Regions from separate parts of the Enterobacter sp. WI-ESBL-E8 genome, predicted to be linked through region 1. Evidence: predicted binding sites of a transcription regulator. Region 1 holds the regulator's gene; each other region holds the start of a gene.

Region 1 (6,624 bases):
CAATGGCCGGGATCAGCGTCGGATGCGGGTTCAGCGTCCAGTGCTTACAGATTTTGCCCTTCAGGCCGAGCTGTTCGCCGTAGGTGGGCAGCAGCAGCTCAATTGCCGCAGTGTTAAAGCCGATCCCGTGGTTCAGGGACTGCACCTGATGTTCCGCGTAGATGCCTTTGATGGCCATCATCGCCATCAGGATGTGTTCCTGTTTAATCAGACGCGGGTCGCGGGTAAACAGCGGTTCGATAAAGAACGGCTTATCGGCAACCACAACGAAGTCGATCCAGGAGCCCGGAATATCGACGCGCGGCAGGTCACACTCGTCATCCACCAGCTCGTTCACCTGGGCAATGACAATCCCGTCGTGGAACGCTGCGGCTTCCACCAGCGCCGGGGTGTCTTCGGTGCTCGCCCCGGTGTAGAGGTTGCCTTTGCGGTCGGCTTTAAAGCCGGCGATCAGCGCCACGTTTGGCGAGAGGTCGACGTAGAGGCGTGAATAGAGCTCAATGTAGGTATGAATCGCGCCGATTTCGAGCTGACCATCCTCAAGCAGCTGGGAGATTCGCAGGCTCTGCGTCCCGGAGAAGGAGAAATCCAGCTTGCGGGCGATGCCTTTCTCAAAGATATCCAGATGCTCGCTGCGGCCGACGCTCGGCATGATCATATGCAAGTCGTGGACAATTTGCGGGTTCACTTCGGCAAGCGAGCGGGAAAGGAAATCCGCCTGCTTCTGGTTGTTACCTTCCAGAACGACCTTGTCGCCAGGCGCGATCAGTTTTTCCAGCATGGCGACAAGATCGCCGGTTGGCAGTACCTTGCCCTGCACCGGTACGGACGCCAGACGACGCGCTTTTTCGCTGCGTCGAGTGTTCCATTGCCGGGTGGGTGTTTGCCCAGATAACATTATTAACCTCCTGATTCAGCTAATCATTTTGATTTGCTTAACGTTGAGTAAAGTGTGCGCTCTGGTGAGAAAGGCATCAATTAAGCGTAGAGCCAAATCATTAGCCTGAGAGTAATAATCAAGGTAAATATTTGTGATCGGGATCAGTTCATGTTTCGGAAAACCAGGCTAAACGGGGTACAATTCGGAAAGTATCGTTAATTTCCGACAAGAATCAGCATCGCGCTTATGACCCAAATCATTCCATCAGACTTCGACATTGCAGCCGAAGACAGCACTGAGTTCGTGCCTATGCGCGGCGTCGCCAATCGGCATTTGCAGACCATGCTGCCGCGACTGATCCGCCGCAAGGTTCAGTTCACCCCGCACTGGCAGCGACTTGATCTGCCAGACGGTGACTTTCTGGATCTCGCCTGGAGCGAAGCGCCGGAGCAGGCCCGCCATAAGCCGCGCCTGGTGGTCTTTCACGGCCTGGAAGGCAGCCTGCACAGCCCCTATGCGCATGGGTTAATTGAGGCGGCAAAAGCGCGCGGCTGGCTCGGCGTGGTGATGCATTTTCGCGGCTGCAGCGGCGAACCCAATCGTCAGAAACGCATCTATCACTCGGGTGAAACCGAAGACGGAACGTGGTTTTTACACTGGCTGCGGGAAAACTTTGGCACCGTGCCCACCGCTGCCGTGGGCTACTCGCTGGGCGGAAATATGCTAGCCTGCCTGCTGGCGAAAGAGGGCGAAAGCGTACCGCTGGATGCCGCGGTGATTGTCTCCGCGCCGTTTATGCTGGAGCAGTGCAGCTACCACATGGAGAAAGGCTTTTCCCGCGTCTATCAGCGCTACCTGCTCAACCTGCTGAAAGCCAACGCGGCGCGTAAACTGAAGGCCTATCCTGATACCCTTCCGGTGAGCCTGCGCCAGCTGAAAAAGGTGCGCCGTATTCGAGAGTTCGACGATCTGATCACCGCGAAAATCCACGGCTTCGCCGATGCGATTGACTACTATCGTCAGTGCAGCGCCATGCCGCTGCTCAGCAAGATCACGCAGCCGACGCTTATCATTCATGCCAAAGATGACCCTTTTATGGATCATCACTCGATCCCCGCTCAGGAATTCCTGCCCGACAACGTTCACTATCAGCTGACGGAGCACGGTGGCCACGTTGGGTTTATCGGCGGCACGCTGCGCCGCCCGAAAATGTGGCTTGAGACGCGTATTCCTGACTGGCTAACCCCTTATCTGGACGGTGCAAAATGATTATTCCCTGGCAGGATCTGGCTCCCGAAACGCTCGATAATCTGATTGAAAGCTTTGTATTACGCGAAGGCACCGATTATGGTGAACAAGAACGCTCGCTTGAGCAAAAGGTCAACGATGTAAAGCGCCAGCTGAAAAGCGGCGACGTGGTGCTGGTGTGGTCAGAACTGCATGAGACGGTCAATATCATGCCCCGCAACGCGTTTCACGGCTGATCTTCCACCCATTTCAGTCAGGGAGTTGCTATGTCTGCCAGACATCCGGTTATTGCCGTTACGGGGTCGAGTGGTGCGGGAACCACCACCACCAGCCTCGCCTTTCGCAAGATTTTCGCCCAGCTGAATCTCCGTGCGGCGGAGGTCGAAGGCGACAGCTTTCACCGCTACACGCGCCCTGAGATGGACATGGCCATCCGTAAGGCGCGCGATCTGGGTAAACACATCAGCTACTTCGGCCCGGAAGCCAATGACTTCGGCCTGCTGGAGCAAACCTTCCACGAATATGGCCTGAGCGGCACAGGGCAGTCCCGTAAGTATCTGCACACTTACGACGAAGCCGTGCCCTGGAACCAGGTACCGGGCACCTTTACCCCCTGGCAGCCGCTGCCGGAACCCACCGACGTGCTGTTCTACGAAGGGTTACACGGCGGCGTGGTCACGCCCCAGCACGACGTGGCGCGCCACGTGGATCTGCTGGTCGGGGTGGTTCCTATCGTTAACCTGGAGTGGATCCAGAAGCTGACGCGTGACATGAGCGAGCGCGGCCACTCGCGCGAGGCGGTGATGGATTCCGTCGTTCGCTCAATGGAAGACTACATCAATTACTTAACGCCGCAATTCTCCCGCACGCACATTAACTTCCAGCGCGTGCCGACGGTGGACACCTCCAACCCGTTTGCCGCCAAAACGATCCCTTCTCTGGATGAGAGCTTTGTGGTGATCCATTTCCGCAATCTTGAAGGCATCGATTACCCCTGGCTGCTGGCGATGCTGCAGGGCTCGTTTATTTCGCACATGAATACATTGGTGGTGCCGGGCGGAAAAATGGGACTGGCAATGGAGCTTATCATGACGCCGCTGGTGGAGCGGCTGATGGAAGGGAAGCAGATCGCATAATCATTTTTGCCCGGTGGCGCTGCGCTTACCGGGCCTACAATCCGTAGGGCGGGTAAGCGCAGCGCCACCCGCCAAAAGATTAAGCCTCGATCACTTCATACGAATGGGTAATTTTTACCGCTTTCTCCAGCATTAACGCCACAGAGCAGTACTTCTCCGCAGACAGGTCCACCGCGCGTGAGACCGCCGCGTCTTTCAGCGCTTTACCGGTGACAACAAAGTGAAGATTAATGTGGGTGAACAGGCGTGGTGCCTCTTCCCGGCGCTCTGAGGTGAGTTTGACCTCGCAATCCGTCACGTCATGACGGCCTTTTTGCAGAATCGACACCACGTCAATCGCGCTGCATCCGCCTGCCGCCATCAGCACCATTTCCATTGGGCTTGGCGCTTTATCGCCGGAGTTACCATCCATCAAAATCTGGTGTCCTGACGCGGACTCGCCCAGGAACGTTAAACCTTCAACCCACTTCACGCGCGCTTGCATATTTTTGAACTCCAACGTTGCATTTTTGGTGACAGATTACGCGTGCGTTACATTTCTCGCAATGGAAGGCGACCTGCATCATGCTGAAGCGAGACACCAGGAGACACGCGGCGAAAGCTATGCTAAAACACTCAGGATGCTACAGTAATACATTGACGTTACACGTGTATGCAGAGGACATCAAACTTTACTGGCTGCGAAACGTTACGGTAGCCGACTTCCCAGGGTATGGGTAAGAATTCGATTGCAACCCCAGAGTCCGGATGCATCTGATGACTCTGGTGACAGCTTATAACAGAGGATAACAGCGCATGGTGCTTGGCAAACCGCAAACAGACCCGACTCTCGAATGGTTCTTGTCTCATTGCCACATTCATAAGTACCCATCGAAGAGCACGCTGATTCACCAGGGTGAAAAAGCGGAAACGTTGTATTACATCGTTAAAGGCTCGGTGGCAGTGCTGATCAAAGATGAAGAAGGGAAAGAGATGATCCTTTCTTATCTGAACCAGGGCGATTTCATCGGTGAACTGGGCCTGTTTGAAGAGGGCCAGGAACGTAGCGCCTGGGTTCGTGCAAAGACAGCATGTGAAGTGGCTGAAATTTCTTACAAGAAGTTCCGTCAGCTGATTCAGGTTAACCCTGACATCCTGATGCGTCTTTCTTCCCAGATGGCGCGCCGTCTGCAGGTCACCTCTGAGAAAGTGGGTAACCTCGCCTTCCTGGACGTAACTGGCCGTATTGCACAAACGCTGCTGAACCTGGCGAAACAGCCAGACGCAATGACCCACCCGGACGGCATGCAAATTAAAATTACCCGTCAGGAAATTGGTCAGATCGTCGGTTGTTCCCGTGAGACAGTGGGCCGTATCCTGAAAATGCTGGAAGATCAAAACCTGATCTCCGCCCACGGTAAAACCATCGTGGTCTACGGAACGCGTTAATTCCGCTTAAACGGCGTGTCACCGCAGGGTGTCACGCCGTTTTTGTCTCTACTCCCCATGTGGCGCAGGCTGATCTATCACCCCGAAGTTAACTACGCACTGCGACAAACGCTGGTGTTGTGTCTTCCTGTGGCCGTGGGCTTGATCCTCGGACATCTTCAGCAAGGTCTGCTGTTTTCTCTCGTGCCCGCCTGCTGCAACATCGCCGGTCTGGACACGCCGCATAAGCGCTTTTTCAAACGTCTGACTATTGGCGGCTGCCTGTTTGCGGGCTGCAGCCTCGCCGTACAGCTTCTGCTTGCCCGGGACATCCCGCTGCCGCTGATCCTGACCGTGCTGGCCATGACCCTCGGCGTCACCGCCGAAATCAGCTCGCTGCACGCCCGCCTGCTTCCCGCCTCGCTGATTGCGGCCATTTTCACGCTGAGCCTCGCCGGGAATATGCCGGTGTGGGAGCCGCTGCTGATCTACGCTCTGGGGACGCTGTGGTACGGGCTGTTCAACTGGTTCTGGTTCTGGCTGTGGCGCGAACAGCCGCTGCGCGAATCCCTGAGCCTGCTCTATGTGCAGCTGGCGGATTACTGCGAAGCCAAATATACCCTGCTCACCCAGCATACCGATCCGGAAAAATCCTTGCCGCCTCTGCTGACGCGCCAGCAAAAGGTGGTGGATTTGATAAGCCAGTGCTATCAGCAGCTGCACATGCTCGCCGCCAACAAGAACCACGAATACAAACGGCTGCTGCGCACCTTCCAGGTCGGGCTCGATCTGCAGGAACATATCTCCGTTAGCCTTCACCATCCGCAGGAGGTACAAAAGCTGGTCGAGCGCAGCCACGCCGAAGCGGTGATCCGCTGGAACGCGCAGACCGTATCGGCACGTCTGCGGGTCCTGGCTGACGATATTCTCTACCACCGCTACCCCACGCGCTTTAACATGGAAAAACAGCTCGGCGCGCTGGAGAAAATCGCACGCCAGCATCCGGATAACCCGGTTGGCCAGTTTGCCGCCTGGCACTTCAGCCGCATCGCCCGCGTGCTGCGCACGCAGCGCCCGCTTTATCCCCGCGATCTGATGGCGGATAAGCAAAAGCGGCTGCCGCTACTGCCCGCGCTCAGAAGCTATCTTTCTCTTAAATCATCCGCCCTGCGTAACGCCGCCAGGATCAGCGTAATGCTCAGTACCGCCAGCCTGATGGGCATGGCGCTGCATCTGCCGAAACCCTACTGGATCTTAATGACCGTGCTGTTTGTCACCCAGAACGGCTACGGCGCCACGCGGGTGCGTATTCTGCACCGGGCCGGCGGAACGATGGCGGGGCTGATTATTGCGGGCGTGACGCTGCACTTCCACGTGCCGGAAGGTTATACCCTGGCAGGGATGTTAGCGATTACGCTGGTGAGCTACCTGATTATCCGCAAAAACTACGGCTGGGCGATGGTGGGCTTTACGGTGACGGCGGTGTATACCCTGCAGCTGCTCACGCTCAATGGTGAACAGTTTATTGTCGCCAGGCTGATTGATACCCTCATTGGCTGCCTGATTGCCTTTGGCGGCATGGTCTGGCTGTGGCCGCAGTGGCAAAGCGGGCTGCTCAGGCAGAACGCCCACGACGCGCTGGAGGCCGACCAGCAGGCCATTCGATTGATCCTGAGCGACGACCCGCAGCCCTCCCCGCTGGCCTATCAGCGCATGAAGGTCAACCAGGCGCATAACGCCCTGTTTAACTCGCTCAACCAGGCGATGCAGGAGCCGGGCTTTAACTCGCACTATCTGGCGGACATGAAGCTCTGGGTGACGCACAGCCAGTTTATCGTCGAGCATATTAACGCCATGACAACGCTGGCGCGCGAGCACACGATGCTGACGCCAGACCTGGCCCAACGTTACCTGCAGTCGTGTGAAATTGCGCTGCAGCGATGTCAGCAGCGC
Region 2 (6,624 bases), 1.1 Mb from region 1:
CAATGGCACGCAGCGGAGCGGGCTGCGCCTCGCTACCGGGATCTTTTTTCACGTCTGTACTGGCGAAGAAGATGCTGCGCAGCGCCTGTGACTGCGGCGTCATCGCCAGTTCGCCAAAGGCTTTGGCCTCAGCGGCATAGCCGCTGCTGCTTCCCTGGGACAGCCCGGTTTCAATAACCTCCAGGATCCGCTTTGCCGCCGGGTAGTTGCCTTTGGTTTTTTGTTCGGTCTTTTTGCCCACCATGTTGAACAGCAGCGTTCTCCCCAGCGGACCGGCCAGCACGCGCTCGCGGACCGGCAAAGGACGTTTTGCCTGACGTCCCTTCAGCGCAAGCTCAACGGCAGCCTCCAGCAAAATGGAATGCGGCACGACGTCATCGACCAGACCGGCCTTTAGCGCCTGGCGGGCACGCAGCTGTTTACCGGTTAAGATCATCTCCAGCGCCGTGCTGACGCCCACCAGGCGCGGCAGACGTTGCGTTCCGCCGGAGCCAGGCAGCAGGCCGAGCTGCACTTCAGGCAGGCCTAAAACGGTTTTCGCATCGTCAGTACAGATGCGGCTATGACAGGCCAGCGCCAGCTCCAGCCCACCGCCCAGACAGGCACCGTGGATAGCTGCGATGACCGGGATCGGCAGACCATTAATCTCCGCCATCACCTGCTGGCCCTGACGCGCCAGCTCTTCCGCCTCCAGCGCGCTTTGCGCCCGGGCGATCATGTTGATATCGGCCCCGGCAATAAAGTTGTCCGGCTTGGCAGAGATAAACACCAGGCCGCGAATAGCCTTGTTTTCGCGGATCTGCTTTAGCATCGCGCGCACCTGAACACCAAACTCGGCCTTCAGGGTATTCATCTTTTCATCAGGGACATCAATGGTTATCACGGCGACGTTATCGAGGCGAACCGTTAGGTTAAATGCAGATGTCATGTCCATTATTCAGCCTCCAGAACCATTGCTGCACCCAGCCCACCCGCCGCGCAGGCGGTGACGAGACCAAAACCGCCGCCACGACGGCGTAGCTCGTGTAATGTTTGCGTGATCATTCTCGCCCCCGTCGCCGCAAACGGATGACCGTAGGCGATGGAGCCCCCCAGCACGTTGAATTTACTCTGATCCACTTCGCCCGTGGCATGCGCGCGGCCAAGCACGTCGCGCGCAAAACGCTCGCTTGCCAGCAGCTGTACGTTGGCCAGGGTTTGCGCGGCGAACGCTTCATGCATATCAATCAGGGTTAAATCAGCCAGCGTCAGCCCCGCGCGATCCAGCGCCAGCGGCGTGGACCAGGCAGGCCCTAACAGCATGTCCTGCCAGACATCAATGGCGGTGAAGGCATAGCTGCGTAAATAGCCCAGAGGGGTGATGCCCAGCTCTTTCGCGCGGGATTCGGTCATCAGGATCACGGCGGCGGCCCCATCCGTCAGTGGCGTACTGTTAGCCGCCGTTACCGTACCGTGCTTGCGGTCAAACGCTGGGCGCAGTTTTGCGTAATCCGCCAGCGTCGAGGTGCCGCGAATGTTGTTATCTTCCGCGAGTGGTTCGCGGTAAGGGGGAATATAGGCGGTCATGACCTCGTCGGTCAGCTTGCCTTCCGACCAGGCTTTTGCCGCAAGCTGATGTGAACGATGCGCCAGGGCATCCTGCTGTTCGCGGGTGATGCCGTACGTTTTGGCCATCTGCTCAGCGGTATCTCCCATGCGCAGGCCGGTAGAGTATTCCGCGACGGCAGGTGGCACAGGCATCAGGTCGCGCAGGCGTAAACGCGAGAAGAGTTTGAGTTTCTGCCCCGTCGTGCGGGCTTTGTTGGCATCCACCAGGATGCGCGCCAGCTTTTTACTGACGCCAATCGGCAGCACCGAAGAGGAATCCGCCCCACCTGCAATCCCGGCACGAATAGTGCCCGCCATCAGGCTTTCAGCAACGTTAGCAACGGCCTGGAAACTGGTCGCACAGGCGCGGCTAACGCTGTAGGCATCGGTATGAACGTTCATCCCGGTACCGAGAACAATTTCCCGCGCAATATTAGGCGCCTCCGGCATCTGCACAACCTGGCCGAAAACCAGCTGTTCGATGACTTCAGGCGAAATTTCGCTGCGAGCCAGCATCTCTCCCACTATCATTTTCCCCAGGTCGACAGCCGGTATGCCGTGAAACGCCGTTGCCTGACGCGCAAATGGCGTGCGCAATCCGCTGACGATGGCAATGCGATCGCCCTGACGGGTAATAAGCGGTAATGCCTGACTCATAACACTCCCCTGTAAAAAATTAACTCAAACATAAAGTGGTCTGACCTGATAATAGTCTTAACCATTTTTTTACATTCAGCCAATCGGGGAAACGAAAAAGTGCGAGCTAAAACACAGAGAAGAAAAAGAAAAATGCCCGTGCATGGCAGAGGCATTTGTGCGGTATGTTGCCGGGTGGCGGCGTTGCCTTACCCGGCCTACAAAATCGTAGGCCCGTGCAAGCGAAGCGCCGCCGGGCAAAAAGGATTAACGCAGGCCTAACTGGAAAATCAGCGTTTCGGCTTCGCAGGCAAAGACAAAATCGATGTCCAGCTTCACGCCACCGTCCACTTCGGTGAAGGTAGACTTGATTTCGCACGGATCGGATTCAACATCGCGCGCGCGCTTGCTCAGCGCAGCCAGGGTCTCTTCCGCTTCGGCACGGTTGGTGAATACGCGGCTGTAAGAGGCGGTGCAATCGGTGTTGTCCATAATGGTCCCAACATCCATACAGCAGCAAACCGGGGTTTCATCAGCACTGCATTTACTCATAGCTCAATTTCCTCTGTATTCGCGCAGCGCGCGAGATAAACACGATGCTGATATTTTACGCCCCGGCGCTGGCTCTCTCCAGCCGTTAATGGCGTAAAAGCGGATAAGTGACCAATATCACACTAAAAAATGATCTAAAACAAAAACCACCCTTTTGGGTGAGTCGCGATGGTCACAATTTTGCCAACCAGATCTCGTTTCAAGAAACATGTTTGAAAATATTAATAAACAAACTTGCAACATTCTAGCTGGTCAGACCTATACTCACGCCACTGGTCTGATTTGTATGTCATACCTCAGACCCTACACTTCGCGCTCCTGTTACGGTATGTAACAATTATTGAATAAAAATAACTCAATGAGGTTATGGTCATGAGCCAGAAAACCCTGTTCAACAAAACTGCGCTGGCAGTCGCAGTGGCAATCGTCTCTACTTCCGCCTGGTCAGCGGGCTTTCAGTTAAACGAATTTTCTTCCTCTGGCCTTGGCCGTGCGTATTCCGGGGAAGGTGCGATCGCGGATGACGCAGGTAACGCGAGTCGTAACCCTGCGCTGATCATGATGTTCGATCGTCCGACCTTCTCTGCTGGTGCTATTTTTGTCGATCCAGGCGTTGATATTTCAGGTCGTTCTCCGACGGGCGCCAGCCTGAATGCGGATAACATCGCGCCAACGGCATGGGTGCCAAACCTGCACTTCGTCGCACCTATCAACGACCAGTTTGGCTGGGGTGCCTCCGTCACCTCTAACTACGGTTTAGCGACCGAGTTTGGTGATAACTATGCCGCTGGGGCGTTTGGCGGTAAAACCGACCTGGAAACCCTGAACCTGAACCTGAGCGGTGCTTACCGTCTGGACAATCACTGGAGCTTTGGCGTTGGCTTTGACGCCGTGTATGCCAAAGCGAAAATCGAACGCTACGCGGGCGACCTGGGCAAAATCGTGGCGGGATCGGGCGCGCTGCCACCACCACTGGCGCAGCAAGTGGCGGGCATTCCGGCAGACACCCAGATTGCCTATCTGAAGGGTGACGAGTGGGGCTTTGGCTGGAACGCCGGTATCCTGTACGAACTCGATAAGAACAACCGTTACGGCTTTACCTACCGTTCCGAAGTAAAAATCGACTTTGATGGCGACTATAAGAGCAGCCTGCCTTCTGCCTATAACCAGATCCTCGGCAACTTCGGCCTGCCGATGGGCACCAACGGCAGTACCACCGGCGGTTCTCTGAGCCTGCACCTGCCGGAAATGTGGGAACTGTCTGGTTATAACAAAGTGGCACCGCAGTGGGCAATTCACTATAGCCTGACCTACACCAGCTGGAGTCAGTTCCAGGAGCTGAAAGCGACCAACAGCAAGGGCGACACGCTCTTCTATAAAGATGAAAGCTTCCGCGACGCTTACCGCATCGCGCTGGGGACCACCTACTACATGGATGACAACTGGACGTTCCGTACCGGTATTGCCTTCGATGACAGCCCGGTACCTGCCGACAAGCGTTCCATCTCTATTCCGGATCAGGACCGCTTCTGGCTGAGCGCAGGTGCGACCTATGCCTTCAACAAAGATGCCTCGGTTGATGCCGGTATCTCTTACATGCACGGTCAAAAAGTTAACTTCAAGGAAGGTCCGTATGAGTTCTCTTCCGAAGGTAAAGCCTGGCTGTATGGTATGAACTTCAACTACGCGTTCTAATTGCGCTGAAATCAAAAAAGGTGAGCATTGCTCACCTTTTTTATTTACTCCGAATCAATATCTTTTAGTTCGTTTTCGATAGCCTTCGCGTTCGGGTTGTCTTCCGGCTTCAGCTTACCGCCGTTGGCGATAAAGTCATGATTCTGGAAGTACGCTTCACGCACCATAATGTACGGATCTGAAGACTGACGCAGCAGGCCATCAGAGTCGAGCAATTGCGCGCGGGTTTCAATCCCTTCTACCGTCCATTTACCAATCGACAGCGGCCAGGTCAGCCACGACAGGACCGGATACAGCGTATCCACCATATCGCCGCCATCATCACGGATAGTAAAGCTGCCGTAGAACGGTAACTGCACGTAAGGGCCATATCCGACGCCATAATGGCCCAGCGTGCTGCCGAAACGGTGCGGCTGTTCACGCTGCAGTTTCGGGTTAGCCATGCCGGCGACATCGATAAAGCCACCCATCCCCAAGATGGAGTTCAGGAAGAAGCGGGTAAAGTGCACCATCCCCTGATACGGGTCACCCTGCAGGAAGTAGTTCACCATGACCGCAGGCTCTTCGAGGTTGCTGGTAAAGTTACTTAATCCGTTACGCGCAGGTTGGGGAACATAATCACGCCATGCTACAGCCACCGGGCGAACCACATACGGGTCCAGCACGTTGTAGTTGAAGCTATACATTGAGCGGTTAAATCCTTCGAGAGGATCGGAGCGTCCCGTTTGCTCCCCGGAGCTGGCGCAGCCCACAAGCATCGTCGCGCCCAGCGCAAGCGCCGACAGCCGAAGTTTCATAAATATCTCCCTGTTCAGTATGGCTATCGTTGATTGCCATCCGTAACGGAGCCGTGACGCTCCGTCTGTAAACGTGCAAGTGATTGTAACAGCACGTTTACCGATGTCTATGAGCACAATTACGGGCAGTAACCACCGTGACTCTGATCTCAGCATAGCCTGGCTTTTGGAATTCGTTTCGCTCGCAATTTTATAATGTCTTTGAAAGAGATGTATCACCTTTGTTGTCATTGCCGCCAATTTAAGACCATCCCCACAGGCATCCCGATAAAAGCCGCTACGCTTAACAGAAAGATCAACCTCCGGGAGCAGATATGAAAGAAGTGAGCGAAGAAAAAATTGGCGAGAGCAATGAGGAGCTTGAGATTGAAAGCGAGGAGAAAGCGCGCGGCGAGAAGATAGAAATTGATGAAGACCGCCTCCCTTCCCGCGCGATGGCCATCCACGAGCATATACGCCAAGATGGTGAAAAAGAGATGGAGCGCGATGCCATGGCCCTCTTCTGGTCGGCTATCGCGGCAGGTCTGTCAATGGGCGCATCTCTGCTCGCAAAAGGGATATTTCATGTTCAGCTGGAAGGGGTGCCCGGTGGTTTTTTACTGGAGAACCTCGGCTACACCTTCGGCTTTGTGATTGTCATCATGGCCCGCCAGCAGCTGTTTACCGAAAACACGGTGACGGCCGTTTTGCCGGTGATGCAAAACCCTACCCTCGGCAATTTCGGTTTACTGATGCGTCTATGGAGCGTGGTCTTGCTGGGTAATATCATCGGCACGGGCATCGCGGCCTGGGCGTTTGAATACATGCCGATTTTTGATGAACCCACCCGGGACGCGTTTGTGAAAATTGGCATGGACGTGATGAAAAACACGCCGCTAGAAATGTTCTCAAATGCCATCATCTCCGGCTGGATTATCGCCACCATGGTCTGGATGTTTCCTTCAGCCGGCAGCGCCAAAATAGTGGTGATCATATTAATGACCTGGCTGATTGCGCTCGCCGACACCACTCATATTGTGGTCGGAACCGTGGAGATCCTCTATCTGGTCTTTAACGGTACGCTTCACTGGAGCGATTTTTTCTGGCCCTTTGCCCTGCCGACGCTTGCAGGAAACATCTGCGGCGGAACGTTTATCTTCGCGCTGTTAAGCCATGCTCAAATCCGTAACGACATGTCTAACAAACGCAAAGCGGAACAAAAGGCACGGGAAAATGATGATAAATCGACAAAAAAATCGACCTGAATGGTGACTCTTTGAGCAGTCAGGCGGCAATGCGCTTAACGCAAAGTGTAAATAAGGCTATACTCGTGCCGCCTCGTCCCCTTAGTTAAATGGATATAACGAGCCCCTCCTAA
Region 3 (6,624 bases), 3.0 Mb from region 1:
TCAAACCGCTGGAGTCGATGAAGTGGGTTTCGAGGTTGGTATGCTCGGCCACTTCTTCGTCGTCAAACGTTGGCGGGGTGAACACGTCTAGATCTTTCAGGCTACGGCCCTGCAGCAACTCGGTAACGGTACGTTCCAGCGCCACGCCGAAGTCAGGATGCGCGCCGAAGGAGGCGAAGCAGGTGCCGTTCGTGGGGTTAAACAGCACAACGCAGATAACCGGGTACTTACCGCCCAGCGAGCCGTCATACGCAAAAATAGGGAAACCTTCTGCTTCCAGTTTGGCGATGGATTCCACCACGCCCGGATAACGCGCCAGCACGTCGGCCGGAATTTCAGGCAGGCTGATAGATTCGGCAATGATGCGGTTTTTAATATGGCGTTCGAAGACTTCAGACAGACCCTGTACGCGTGCTTCATTGCGGGTGTTACCGGCGGACATACCGTTGGACACATACAGGTTGCCGACGATGTTCATCGGGATATAGACGGTCTGCTCATCAGACTGACGGGTAAACGGCAGGGCGCAAATACCGCGATCTTCGTTACCGGACTGCAGATCGATCAGCATGCTGGCCGTCAGTTCGCTGTCTGGATCGTAGAAGGCACGCAGGCGAGCGTCGAGAATACCTTCCGGCAGTTCGTCATCTTCGGTCAGCGGGAACCATTTTTCATTTGGATAGTGAACGAACGGGCCGTTAGCGATGGTTTCGCCCAGCCAGAAGTCAGCGAAGAAATAGTTGGTGGACAGACGCTCAAAATACTCACCCAGCGCAGAGGCCAGTGCCGCTTTTTTGGTCGCGCCTTTACCGTTGGTAAAGCACAGGGCACACTCTTTATCGCGAATATGCACGGACCAGACATGAGGCACCGGATTGAGCCAGGAGGCTTCTTCGATGTTAAAACCCAGGTCGGTCAGTTTTTGCTGGAAGCGAGCGATGGAATCTTCCAGAGCGGCGTCTTTGCCGGGGATAAACGTTTGAGTCATGGCGTTCACTTTTATCGTACGTAAAGCGCGCAATGATACGGGTTTTGCGTGACGGGTGCTATCTTCGGCGAAAATAAAAGCCTGAGCTATGCTTACATTCAGTAACCTACTGTTAAGGCATAGAAAAATGAAAGCGTTTGATCTCCAGCGGATGGCGTTTGATAAAGTCCCTCCTGAGTTTTTAGGCGAAGTCGCTCTGCGCAGTCTGTATACCTTCGTTCTGGTCTTTCTGTTTCTCAAGATTACGGGCCGTCGCGGCGTAAGGCAGATGTCGCTCTTTGAGGTGTTGATCATCCTGACGCTGGGTTCAGCAGCGGGGGACGTCGCCTTTTATGATGATGTACCGATGGTGCCGGTGTTTATCGTCTTTGTCTCACTGGCGCTGCTTTACCGCCTTGTCATGTGGCTGATGTCGAAAAGCGAAAAGCTGGAAGATCTGCTTGAAGGGAAGCCGGTCGTTATCGTCGAGAACGGACAGCTGGCCTGGGAAAATGTACAGAGCGCCAATATGACCGAGTTTGAGTTCTTTATGGAGCTTCGTCTGAAGAGCGTTGAACAGCTCGGGCAGGTGCGTCTGGCAATAATGGAAACTAACGGTCAAATCAGCGTCTATTACTATTCTGACGACGAGGTGAAGCCGGGACTGTGTATCCTGCCGGATATGCTTATCGAGCGTTTCAGAACCGTACCCGAATCGGGCGAGTATGCCTGCGTGAGATGTAGCCACGTGATTGCAATGCAGCCGGGGGATCGTCAATTATGCCCTCGCTGTGCAAATCCGGAATGGACGAAGGTTAGCCGTGCTAAACGCATCACCTGACAGCCATTTTGTCGGTTTTGTCATAGCGAGGCGGCAGATTGTTTTGTGTGACGTAGGGCACATTTCACGGGTCATAAGTTTTAGACATTGCGGCGCGTGTCACTGAATGATAAAACCGATATCCACAGTTATAACTTATGGCTTTTAGCGTGGTGAGGGGAAATGGCTCAAGTCTTTAATTTCAGTTCAGGTCCGGCGATGTTACCGGCAGACGTACTTAAACAGGCTCAACAGGAACTTTGTGACTGGAATGGTCTGGGGACGTCGGTGATGGAGATCAGCCACCGGGGTAAAGAGTTTATTCAGGTGGCGGAAGAGGCAGAAAAGGATTTTCGCGATCTGCTGAATATCCCCTCGAACTACAAAGTATTGTTCTGTCACGGCGGTGGGCGCGGTCAGTTTGCTGGCGTACCGCTGAATATCCTTGGAGACAAAACGACGGCCGACTACGTTGATGCGGGTTACTGGGCGGCAAGCGCCGTTAAAGAAGCGCATAAATACTGCACGCCGAATGTTATTGACGCCAAAGTAACCGTTGACGGTCTGCGCGCCGTGAAGCCAATGAGCGAGTGGCAGCTTTCAGATAACGCAGCGTATCTGCACTACTGCCCGAACGAAACCATTGACGGGATTGCCATCGACGAGACGCCAAACTTCGGCAGCGATGTCGTGGTTGCCGCCGACTTTTCCTCCACCATTCTGTCTGCGCCAATCGATGTCAGCCGCTACGGTGTTATTTATGCGGGCGCACAGAAAAATATCGGCCCGGCCGGTTTGACTATCGTCGTCGTGCGTGAAGACCTGCTGGGTAAAGCGCATAAATCCTGTCCGTCGATTCTCGATTACACCGTGTTGAACGATAACGACTCTATGTTCAACACCCCACCAACGTTCGCCTGGTACCTTTCCGGCCTGGTCTTCAAATGGCTGAAGCAAAACGGCGGCGTGGCGCAGATGGACAAAGTGAATCAGCAGAAAGCCGAACTGCTGTACGGCGTGATCGACAAGAGCGATTTCTACCGCAACGATGTGGCGAAGGCTAACCGTTCCCGCATGAACGTGCCGTTCCAGCTGGCGGACAGCAGCCTGGACAAAGTGTTCCTGGAGGAGTCCTTCGCGGCAGGCCTGCATGCGCTGAAAGGCCACCGCGTTGTCGGCGGCATGCGTGCCTCTATCTATAACGCGATGCCGCTGGAAGGCGTTAAAGCCCTGACTGATTTCATGATCGATTTCGAACGTCGCCACGGTTAATTGCGCTGTTTTCACCCCCGCAGCGCTGCTGCGGGGTTTTTATTATGTTGAGTTGAGAGTTAAGTTTCATGGAATCCCTGACGTTACAACCTATCGCGCGGGTAGATGGCACCATTAATCTGCCTGGTTCAAAAAGTGTCTCGAACCGCGCTCTGCTGCTGGCAGCTCTGGCAAACGGCACCACCGTCCTTACAAACCTGCTGGACAGCGATGACGTGCGCCATATGCTCAATGCGCTGAAAGCGTTGGGAGTTCATTACACGTTGTCTGACGATCGCACTCGCTGCGAAGTGACGGGGAACGGCGGTGCGCTAAGTTCAGCCGAGGAACTGGAACTGTTTCTGGGTAACGCGGGAACCGCGATGCGCCCGCTGGCGGCAGCTCTGTGCCTGGGCAGCAACAACATTGTGCTGACCGGCGAGCCTCGCATGAAAGAGCGTCCGATTGGCCATCTGGTGGACGCCCTTCGCCAGGGTGGCGCACAGATTGAGTATCTGGAGCAGGAAAATTATCCGCCACTGCGTCTGCGCGGGGGCTTTACCGGCGGAAACGTTGAGGTGGATGGCAGTGTGTCCAGCCAGTTCCTGACGGCGCTGCTGATGACCGCACCGCTGGCACCGCAGGATACCCTTATCACCATTAAGGGCGATCTGGTTTCCAAACCGTACATTGATATCACACTGCACCTGATGAAGACCTTCGGCGTCGAGGTTGAAAACCAGGCCTATCAGCGCTTTGTGGTGCGCGGTGCCCAGCAGTACCAGTCTCCGGGCAACTATCTCGTTGAAGGGGATGCCTCATCCGCCTCCTATTTCCTGGCCGCAGGGGCCATTAAAGGCGGCACGGTAAAAGTGACCGGTATTGGCCGCAACAGCGTGCAGGGTGATATCCGCTTTGCCGATGTGCTCGAGAAAATGGGGGCCGTTGTGACCTGGGGCGATGACTTCATCTCATGTACTCACGGCGAGCTGAACGCCATCGATATGGACATGAACCATATCCCGGATGCGGCGATGACCATTGCTACAGCGGCACTGTTCGCCAAAGGCACCACCACGCTGCGTAATATCTATAACTGGCGCGTAAAAGAGACGGACCGCCTGTTCGCGATGGCGACCGAGTTGCGTAAAGTGGGGGCAGAGGTGGAAGAGGGCGAAGACTATATTCGCGTAACCCCTCCGGCAAAACTGCAGTTTGCGGAAATCGGAACCTATAACGATCACCGTATGGCGATGTGCTTCTCGCTGGTGGCGCTGTCCGACACGCCTGTCACAATTCTCGATCCGAAATGTACGGCGAAAACCTTCCCGGACTACTTCGAACAGCTGGCACGCATTAGCACGCTGGCCTGATAACATGTTGCCGCATCACCCGATGCGGCATTTGCTTACGCTTCATTACGAACACCTCCGCTCATTTCTTCTACACTCTGCTTCAATCATTCCGTAATTTGCACGCAAAGGTAACAGTTGCGCACGTTGGCGCGTATAATGCGCGGCGTTCATGTAAACGGTATGCCTTATTTAAGGAGAAAAAGATGACGGCAGTTGCCCCGGTAATCACCATTGATGGGCCAAGTGGTGCAGGGAAAGGTACTCTGTGCAAAGCGATGGCGGAAGCATTGCAATGGCATCTTTTAGATTCGGGAGCAATCTATCGCGTGCTGGCTCTGGCTGCGCTGCATCATCACGTGGATGTGGCGTCTGAAGAGGCGCTGGTTCCGCTGGCTGCGCATCTGGATGTGCGTTTCGTGTCGACCGATGGCAATCTGGAGGTCATCCTTGAAGGGGAAGACGTGAGCGGCGAAATCCGTACGCAGGAAGTGGCGAATGCCGCCTCCCAGGTGGCGGCATTCCCGCGCGTTCGCGAGGCGCTGTTACGTCGCCAGCGCGCTTTCCGTGAAGCCCCGGGTCTGATTGCTGACGGACGTGATATGGGAACCGTGGTATTCCCTGATGCGCCTGTGAAAATTTTCCTTGACGCCTCTTCGGAAGAACGTGCGCAACGCCGCATGCTTCAGTTGCAGGAAAAGGGGTTTAGTGTTAACTTTGATCGCCTTTTATCCGAGATAAAAGAGCGCGATGACCGCGATCGTAACCGCGCCGTCGCCCCACTTGTTCCTGCAGAAGATGCATTAGTTCTGGATTCAACCAGTTTAACTATTGAGCAAGTGATTGAAAAAGCGCTACAATATGCGCGCCAAAAACTGGCACTCGCGTAATCGCGACCGATTTAGTAGTACCCCCGCTGCAATGGATTGACGGCGGGTATGTGAAACAACCCCATCCGGCACGGAGCCAGGTGGACGTTAATATTAACCTGAAGATTAAACATGACTGAATCTTTTGCTCAACTGTTTGAAGAATCCTTAAAAACAATCGAAACCCGCCCGGGTTCCATCGTTCGCGGTGTTGTTGTTGCTATCGACAAAGACGTAGTACTGGTTGACGCCGGTCTGAAATCTGAGTCCGCCATTCCGGCAGAGCAGTTCAAAAACGCCCAGGGCGAGCTGGAAATCCAGGTAGGTGACGAAGTTGACGTTGCTCTGGACGCAGTAGAAGACGGCTTCGGTGAAACCCTGCTTTCTCGTGAGAAAGCTAAACGTCACGAAGCATGGATCACGCTGGAAAAAGCTTACGAAGAAGCTGAAACTGTGGTCGGTGTTATCAACGGCAAAGTTAAAGGTGGCTTCACTGTTGAGCTGAATGGTATTCGTGCGTTCCTGCCAGGTTCTCTGGTAGACGTTCGTCCAGTTCGTGACACCCTGCACCTGGAAGGCAAAGAGCTTGAGTTCAAAGTAATCAAGCTGGACCAGAAGCGTAACAACGTTGTTGTTTCCCGTCGTGCCGTTATCGAATCCGAAAACAGCGCAGAACGCGATCAGCTGCTGGAAAACCTGCAGGAAGGCATGGAAGTCAAAGGTATCGTTAAGAACCTCACTGACTACGGCGCATTCGTTGACCTGGGCGGCGTTGATGGCCTGCTGCACATCACCGACATGGCGTGGAAACGCGTTAAGCACCCAAGCGAAATCGTGAACGTGGGCGACGAAATCACTGTTAAAGTGCTGAAGTTCGACCGCGAGCGTACTCGTGTATCCCTCGGCCTGAAACAGCTGGGCGAAGATCCATGGGTAGCTATCGCTAAGCGTTACCCAGAAGGTACTAAACTGACTGGTCGCGTAACCAACCTGACTGACTACGGCTGCTTCGTTGAAATCGAAGAAGGCGTTGAAGGTCTGGTGCACGTTTCCGAAATGGACTGGACCAACAAAAACATCCACCCATCCAAAGTTGTTAACGTTGGTGATGTAGTGGAAGTGATGGTTCTGGATATCGACGAAGAACGTCGTCGTATCTCCCTGGGCCTGAAACAGTGCAAAAACAACCCATGGCAGCAGTTCGCGGAAACCCACAACAAGGGTGACCGTGTTGAAGGTAAAATCAAGTCTATCACTGACTTCGGTATCTTCATCGGCCTGGACGGCGGCATCGATGGCCTGGTTCACCTGTCTGACATCTCCTGGAACGTTGCAGGCGAAGAAGCAGTTCGTGAATACAAAAAA

What was found. Region 1 encodes CRP, which controls carbon source genes, mostly activating them, when cyclic AMP is high. Its sites were predicted from a motif close to ATGTGANNNNNNTCACAT; they were not measured.
Region 2: a site for CRP is predicted at 2,881-2,898, ahead of ACWHWP_RS16495 (YfcZ/YiiS family protein). Genes of this name have one in related genera too.
Region 3: a site for CRP is predicted at 1,854-1,871, ahead of serC (3-phosphoserine/phosphohydroxythreonine transaminase). Genes of this name have one in related genera too.

What each region holds. Positions count from the first base shown of each region.
Region 1 covers NZ_JBRWXJ010000001.1:4,594,820-4,601,443, forward strand. The annotation lists gene mdcA (malonate decarboxylase subunit alpha) at 1-898, opposite strand, end outside; gene ACWHWP_RS21985 (hydrolase) at 1,127-2,149, shown strand; gene ACWHWP_RS21990 (YheU family protein) at 2,146-2,364, shown strand; gene ACWHWP_RS21995 (phosphoribulokinase) at 2,395-3,264, shown strand; gene ACWHWP_RS22000 (OsmC family protein) at 3,344-3,748, opposite strand; gene crp (cAMP-activated global transcriptional regulator CRP) at 4,060-4,692, shown strand; gene ACWHWP_RS22010 (YccS/YhfK family putative transporter) at 4,750-6,624, shown strand, end outside.
Region 2 covers NZ_JBRWXJ010000001.1:3,487,992-3,494,615, forward strand. The annotation lists gene fadJ (fatty acid oxidation complex subunit alpha FadJ) at 1-934, opposite strand, end outside; gene fadI (acetyl-CoA C-acyltransferase FadI) at 934-2,244, opposite strand; gene ACWHWP_RS16495 (YfcZ/YiiS family protein) at 2,491-2,775, opposite strand; gene fadL (long-chain fatty acid transporter FadL) at 3,148-4,470, shown strand; gene mlaA (phospholipid-binding lipoprotein MlaA) at 4,515-5,267, opposite strand; gene ACWHWP_RS16510 (formate/nitrite transporter family protein) at 5,582-6,511, shown strand; tRNA gene ACWHWP_RS16515 (tRNA-Arg) at 6,587-6,624, shown strand, end outside.
Region 3 covers NZ_JBRWXJ010000001.1:1,626,645-1,633,268, forward strand. The annotation lists gene ycaO (30S ribosomal protein S12 methylthiotransferase accessory factor YcaO) at 1-988, opposite strand, end outside; gene ACWHWP_RS07705 (DUF421 domain-containing protein) at 1,116-1,808, shown strand; gene serC (3-phosphoserine/phosphohydroxythreonine transaminase) at 1,971-3,059, shown strand; gene aroA (3-phosphoshikimate 1-carboxyvinyltransferase) at 3,128-4,411, shown strand; gene cmk ((d)CMP kinase) at 4,597-5,280, shown strand; gene rpsA (30S ribosomal protein S1) at 5,392-6,624, shown strand, end outside.